Linked DNA regions of Sinorhizobium sp. BG8. The protein of the gene in region 1 interacts with the protein of each later gene in a pairwise test. Links are inferred from orthologs where the notes say so. Each region holds a gene or a part of one and is shown in the gene's direction. Other genes may lie near its edges.

The links.
Region 2: the proteins of F3Y30_RS02820 (region 1) and def interact in binary tests that used the Escherichia coli proteins (3 or more experiments, as listed by UniProt). The link is inferred for Sinorhizobium sp. BG8 from one-to-one orthologs.

What each region holds. Positions count from the first base shown.
Region 1 is NZ_CP044011.1:609,632-612,896, forward strand. The notes cover bases 304-3,247. They hold F3Y30_RS02820 (aspartate-semialdehyde dehydrogenase), read left to right. Parts: upstream 304-1,230; coding sequence 1,231-2,265; downstream 2,266-3,247. Other genes in these bases: F3Y30_RS02815 (alkaline phosphatase), read right to left, coding at 304-837; F3Y30_RS02825 (lytic transglycosylase domain-containing protein), read left to right, coding at 2,546-3,247. In the rest of the region: more of F3Y30_RS02815, read right to left, coding at 1-303; more of F3Y30_RS02825, read left to right, coding at 3,248-3,265.
Region 2 is NZ_CP044011.1:1,159,956-1,163,026, forward strand. What follows is about bases 19-2,768. They hold def (peptide deformylase), read left to right. Parts: upstream 19-1,006; coding sequence 1,007-1,531; downstream 1,532-2,768. Other genes in these bases: rmuC (DNA recombination protein RmuC), read right to left, coding at 19-889; fmt (methionyl-tRNA formyltransferase), read left to right, coding at 1,682-2,617; truA (tRNA pseudouridine(38-40) synthase TruA), read left to right, coding at 2,617-2,768. Outside these bases: more of rmuC, read right to left, coding at 1-18; more of truA, read left to right, coding at 2,769-3,071. UniProt on the Escherichia coli protein: Removes the formyl group from the N-terminal Met of newly synthesized proteins. Requires at least a dipeptide for an efficient rate of reaction. N-terminal L-methionine is a prerequisite for activity but the enzyme has broad specificity at other positions.

The sequences.
Region 1 (3,265 bases):
GGATCCTCCACCGAGCACGACTTCCGGCTTCACGTCATAGAGCATACCGACGATGTCTGCCTTGTCGTTACGATTGCGGGTGTGGGATACGACCGCCGCTGGTGTCGCATCTTCCACCTCGGCGGTGGTCACGATGCCTATCGACTTCTTGGTCTGGCGGCGGATAGCCTCGGCGATCGTCTCGACCCTCGGATCATCAAGGCTGTCCTGCGTGCGATCGCCATAGACCCCGATGGCGTTGATCAGCGTCTTGTGTCCCGTCATGTAGGCCGACATGGTGTTGGCGCTGTCAGTATCGATGGAGTTGACGGCGGAGGTGCCGATGAAGGCCATCCGTTCGAGGTCATCCATGTTCAGGCGACCGTTCGCCTTTCCTTCGGACATGCCCTTGGACATGATGCGGGCGGCGGTGCGATGCGCGACCGAAAGGCCATCACCCACGATAAAGATGACGTTTTTCGCCTTGGGCTGCGCAGCCGTGCCGAAGACCTCCCACGAGACAGTCTTGACCTGGTCGCCGGCCTTGACCTCCACCTGGTAGCTGCCGGGCGCCGCGATGACGGCGTTGCGCAGGAGAAGAGCCGATCCCAGCTCCTTGTCCTCCTTACCCTTCTCCATGGCGACATAGGATGCCGTCGCACCGAGCACGCCCTTGTAGTCCTGGCCGTTGACCGTGACCTGGATGTCGTCGGCCTTCACCGGCCCCTTGAGCTCTACCTTGAAGTCGAAAGGCGAACCGGCGAGAATAGTCGCCCGATCAATAGGATAGACCTCCGCGGCAGAGGCCGCGTGACCGAGCATCGTGGCGGCCGCGAGCGTGGTGAGAAGTGTTCGCATGGGGAACTCCCTTTATGTGCATTCCGTCCTGGCAGCTCCTAGCGCGCGGTCGTGACAGCGGCGTGACAGGATTGGTCGACGCCTTGGCACCCTTCGATTTGCGGATCCGCGCCCTTGACTCTACGACAAATCAGCGTATGAGCAGCACTGCAAAAGGAACCCCCATGTATAGCTCTGGTCTTGCCATTGCCGCCATGTCCGCCCCGGCACACGCTGCCGGAAGGGTTTATTTTTGCCGGATCATTTCCAAAACCACGGCCAAAACGACGACGAAAACCGTCTGACGTCTCTGGCCCGCCGCTCTCTCCCCGGTTTGGCCGGGGACAGAAACCCGCGCCAAGGCCGGCGGGTTTCCCCTCCAAAGTCGCGGAGAGAGAGAAAGAGAGCAGGATTATGGGTTTCAAGGTCGCAATCGCAGGTGCCACCGGTAACGTGGGTCGCGAAATGCTGAATATTCTATCGGAGCGGAACTTCCCCGCCGACAAGATCGTCGCGCTCGCGTCCGCCCGTTCGCAGGGCACGGAGGTTTCCTACGGCGACAAGACGCTCAAGGTCTCCAACCTCGACAACTACGACTTCTCCGACACCGACATATGCCTGATGTCCGCCGGCGGCGCTGCTTCGCTGAAGTATTCCCCGAAGATCGGCCAGCAGGGCTGCGTCGTCATCGACAACTCCTCGGCCTGGCGCTATGACGCCGACGTTCCGCTGATCGTTCCGGAAGTCAACCCGGACGCGATCGAGGGCTTCTCCAAGAAGAACATCATTGCCAATCCGAATTGCTCGACGGCACAGCTCGTCGTGGCGCTGAAGCCCCTGCACGACCGTGCGGTGATCAAGCGCGTCGTCGTGTCGACCTATCAGTCGGTCTCCGGCGCTGGCAAGGAAGGCATGGACGAACTCTTCAACCAGACCCGCGCGGTCTTCGTCGCCGATCCGATCGAGAGCAAGAAGTTCACCAAGCGCATCGCCTTCAACGTCATTCCCCACATCGACTCGTTCATGGAAGACGGGTACACCAAGGAGGAATGGAAGGTCCTGGCCGAAACCAAGAAGATGCTTGACCCGAAGATCAAGGTGACCTGCACCGCGGTCAGGGTTCCGGTTTTCATCGGTCACTCGGAATCGGTCAACATCGAATTCGAGAAGGAAATCACCGCCGACGAGGCTCGCGAGATCCTGCGCGAAGCGCCCGGTTGCCAGGTGATCGACAAGCACGAGAACGGTGGCTACATCACGCCTTACGAGTCGGCCGGCGAAGACGCGACCTACATTTCGCGCATTCGCGAGGACGCGACTGTAGAAAACGGACTGAATATGTGGGTGGTTTCCGACAACTTGCGGAAGGGTGCAGCCCTCAATGCAGTCCAGATCGCAGAACTCCTGATCAACCGCGGCCTCATCAAGGCCAAGCAACAGGCTGCGTGACTGAGAAAAACATAGAACGTTCCAGTAGAAGTCCCGCCCAGTCCGTCGATCGGACAGCGGGGCTTTTGCGTTGACGTGAATCGGACCGGTTTTCACGCGGTTTTTACTCGGATCGCGATGACTTCAACGGTATGGAATGGCATTGTTGCCGCGGCGGATAGCGGATGTTCGCAAAACTGCGCGGTAGTGGGTGTAACAGGCGTCCAACGCTCTCTTCCGAACATCTTCGGGAGAGATTGTACGCTACGAAAGTGACAATCGGGCAAATACGGGGTTTTTCATGGGCATGACGAACAGCTTCGCCGGGTTTCTGGCGGCACTGGCACTTTCGGCTTCTCTTCCGATGGCCGCACATGCGGCACAGTGTGGAACGAATGGTTCGGGCTTCCCCGCCTGGATCGATGGTTTCTCGCGGGAGGCGGTTGCGAACGGCATCAACCCATCGACGGTCGATAAAGCGTTCGCGAATGTGAAATACGCCACTGCCACGATTCGCGCAGACCGCGGGCAAAAGAGCTTCAAGCTCTCGCTTGAGCAGTTCATGCAGAAGCGGGGCGGCCGGGCGATCGCCAGCCGTGGCAAGAGCCTGAAGAAGCAGAACGCGGCGCTGTTTGCCAAGATTGAGAGCCGTTATGGGGTTCCGGCCGGACCGCTGCTTGCGATCTGGGGCATGGAGACCGGCTTCGGCGGCTTCCTCGGCAAGGAGCACACGATCTCGGCAGTTGCGACGCTCGCCTATGACTGCCGTCGCTCGGACTATTTCACCGAACAGCTCTACGCGACACTGCAGCTCGTCGAAAACGGGACATTGAACGTCAACGCCCGCGGTGCGGCGCACGGTGAAATCGGCCAGACGCAGTTCCTGCCGGTCAACGTTCTGAAATACGGCGTCGACGGCGACGGCAACGGGCGCATCGATCTCGTCGGCTCGAAGGCAGACGCGCTCGCCTCGACGGCAAACTTCCTTCGCGGACATGGCTGGATTCCCGGAGCAGGCTAC
Region 2 (3,071 bases), 550 kb from region 1 along the record:
TCGAAAGCAGGAGCAGCGACGGGGAGACGATCACGATGCGGGCTCGGTGGGCGCGCTGGACGACCATTTCGAAGGATTCGTGAATTGCCGCGAAAATCGACTCTGACGGCACGAACAGGAAGGCGGTGTCCTGTGTCTCGCCGGCGATGAGGTACTTCTCCGCAATGTCGCGGATATGGACCTCCATGTCCCTTCGGAACTGTGTTGCCGCGGCTTTCGCCGCCTCTGGCGATCCGGCGGCGGCAATGGCATTCCATGCCTCCAGCGGAAATTTCGCGTCGATCACCAGCGGCGGCTGTCCGTTCGGCATGCGGATCGTGCAATCTGGACGTACGCCGGTAGAAAGCTGCTGTTGGAACCCATAGGCCCCCTGAGGCAGTCCGTCTGCGACGATGGTCTCCATGCGCGCTTGCCCGAAGGCACCGCGTGTCTGCTTGTTGGAGAGGATGGCCTGAAGGCCTACGACATCCTTTGCCAGCGACTGAATGTTCGTCTGGGCGGAGTCGATCACGGCAAGCCGCTCCTGCAGCTTCCTCAGATTGTCGTGGGTCGCCCGTGTCTGCTCGCTGATCGACTGCCCGAGGCGTTGGGTGAGCCCGTCAAGCCGCTGGTTGATCGCCTGGTTCGTTTCCGCCTGGCGCGCGCCGAACACTTCGGCCATGGCGGCCACGCGGCCCTGCAGCTCGGTCTGCGCCTTCAGGAGCTCGCCAAGCTGGATCTGCGCGGAGGAAGCAGCCTCCGCATCCCGCCTGTTCGAGCGCCGGGCGAGCCCGATCGTGAGCGCGACAAGCACAAGGAAACCGAGTGAAGCGAGCGCTAATGCGGGATTTCGGGACACGGTCTCCGAGGCACGAATCACCACATGATGAAGGGAAGATTGGAAATCCATGCGCGGACCATAGCACCGTTTCGCGAGAGTGTAAGATCATAACGTGAACAAACTGCGACCGTCTACAGCGACGCGCAAGAGAATTGAAAGCTGCCACGCAACACGCTAAGGAGACGCATGACCATCAAACCGCTGATAATTCTTCCCGATCCCATACTTCGTCAGGTCTCCAATCCCGTGGAGGCCATTACCGACGACATCCGTCGGCTGACAGAAGACATGCTGGAGACGATGTACGATGCTCCCGGGATAGGCCTGGCGGCGATCCAGATCGGCGTGCCTCGTCGTATGCTCGTGCTGGATGTCTCCAAGGAAGGCGAGGAGAAGCAGCCGCGGGTGTTCATCAACCCGGAAATCGTGGCGTCTTCCAGCGAGCGGTCCGTCTACGAGGAAGGCTGCCTGTCCATCCCGGACTACTATGCAGAGGTTGAGCGGCCGGCCGCTATTACCGTCCGCCATCTCGACCGGGAGGGAAAGGAGCATATCGTCGAGGCCGACGGTCTTCTCGCCACCTGCCTCCAGCATGAGATAGACCACCTCAACGGCGTATTGTTCATCGATCATATATCCAAGCTGAAGCGCGACATGGTGATCCGGAAGTTCACCAAGTCAGCAAAGGCCAGGGGTACAAAAGCGATCTAGCTGCCCATTCTGATTGGGGCACGGTGTAATCGCAATCGGCCCTGACGACGGGCGAGCCATGCGCATCGCGACGAGAATGACGTCGAGGGGCTTGATTTGGAGCGCGCAAACCCTTTTGAAGAGGGCTGATCGAGACAAGAGACCCGCACGATGGCGCTTCGTATAATTTTCATGGGCACGCCCGACTTTTCCGTACCGACGCTGACGGCGCTGGCGGACGCGGGGCATGAGATCATCGCCGTCTATTCGCAGCCGCCGCGCCGTGGCGGACGCCGCGGCCTGGAACTGCAGAAGTCGCCCGTGCATCTGGCAGCCGAAAAACTGGGCATCGAGGTGCGCACGCCGCTGAACTTCAAGCAGGAGGAGGACCGCGAGGCCTTCCGGTCGCTCGATGCCGACGTGGCGGTTGTCGTGGCCTATGGCCTTCTGCTTCCGGAAGCGATCCTGGGCGGCACCCGGCTCGGCTGCTACAACGGCCATGCCTCCCTGTTGCCGCGCTGGCGCGGCGCAGCTCCGATCCAGCGGGCGATCATGGCGGGGGACAGCGAAACCGGCATCATGGTGATGAATATGGACAAGGGGCTGGACACCGGTCCCTTCGCGCTCACGAGCCGCATTCCGATCACCGAGAACATGACTGCCAGCGATCTGCACGACGCTCTGATGGTCGCGGGCGCCAGACTCATGGTCGACGCGATGGCTAAGCTGGAGGCGGGCTCGCTTTCCCTGACGCCGCAGGCCGAGGAAGGCGTCCTCTACGCCGCCAAGATCGACAAGATGGAGACCAGGATAGACTTCGCCCGGCCCGCGCGGCAGGTGCATGACCACATCCGCGGGCTTTCGCCCTTCCCCGGTGCCTGGACCGAAATGGGCGTTTCCGGCCGGACAGAACGGGTCAAGGTGCTTGCCAGCGAACTGGCGGCCGGTGCCGGTGCACCTGGCGAGGTTCTTTCGGACGACCTCGTCGTCGCCTGCCTCGATGGCGCGGTCAGGCTCACCCGCCTCCAGAAGGCTGGCGGCAAGGCACTGTCAGCGAACGATTTTCTGCGCGGCACATCCGTTCCCGTCGGCGTGGTCCTCTCCTGATGCCGCGCTATCGCCTCCTCATAGAGTATGATGGCACGCCCTATGTCGGTTGGCAGCGGCAGGATAACGGTCCCTCCGTGCAAGGTGCGATTGAAAACGCGATCCTGTCGCTGACGGGCGAGACGGTTTCCATTCGCGGAGCGGGCCGCACTGATTCCGGCGTCCATGCCATGGGGCAGGTGGCTCATGCCGATCTCACTCGCGACTGGACGGACCATACCTTGCGCAACGCGTTGAACGCGCACCTCGGCCAGGCCGGGGAAAGGGTCGCGATCCTCGCAGCAGCCAAGGTGGCCGACGACTTCGACGCGCGGTTCTCGGCGCTCCGCCGGCACTATCTTTACCGCATCATCTCCCGCCCGGCGCCGCTTGCCCTCGAGGCTAACCGCGCCTGGTTCGTGACACGAGCGCTCGATCACGAAGCGATGCATGCGGCCGCTCAAGTTCTGGTCGG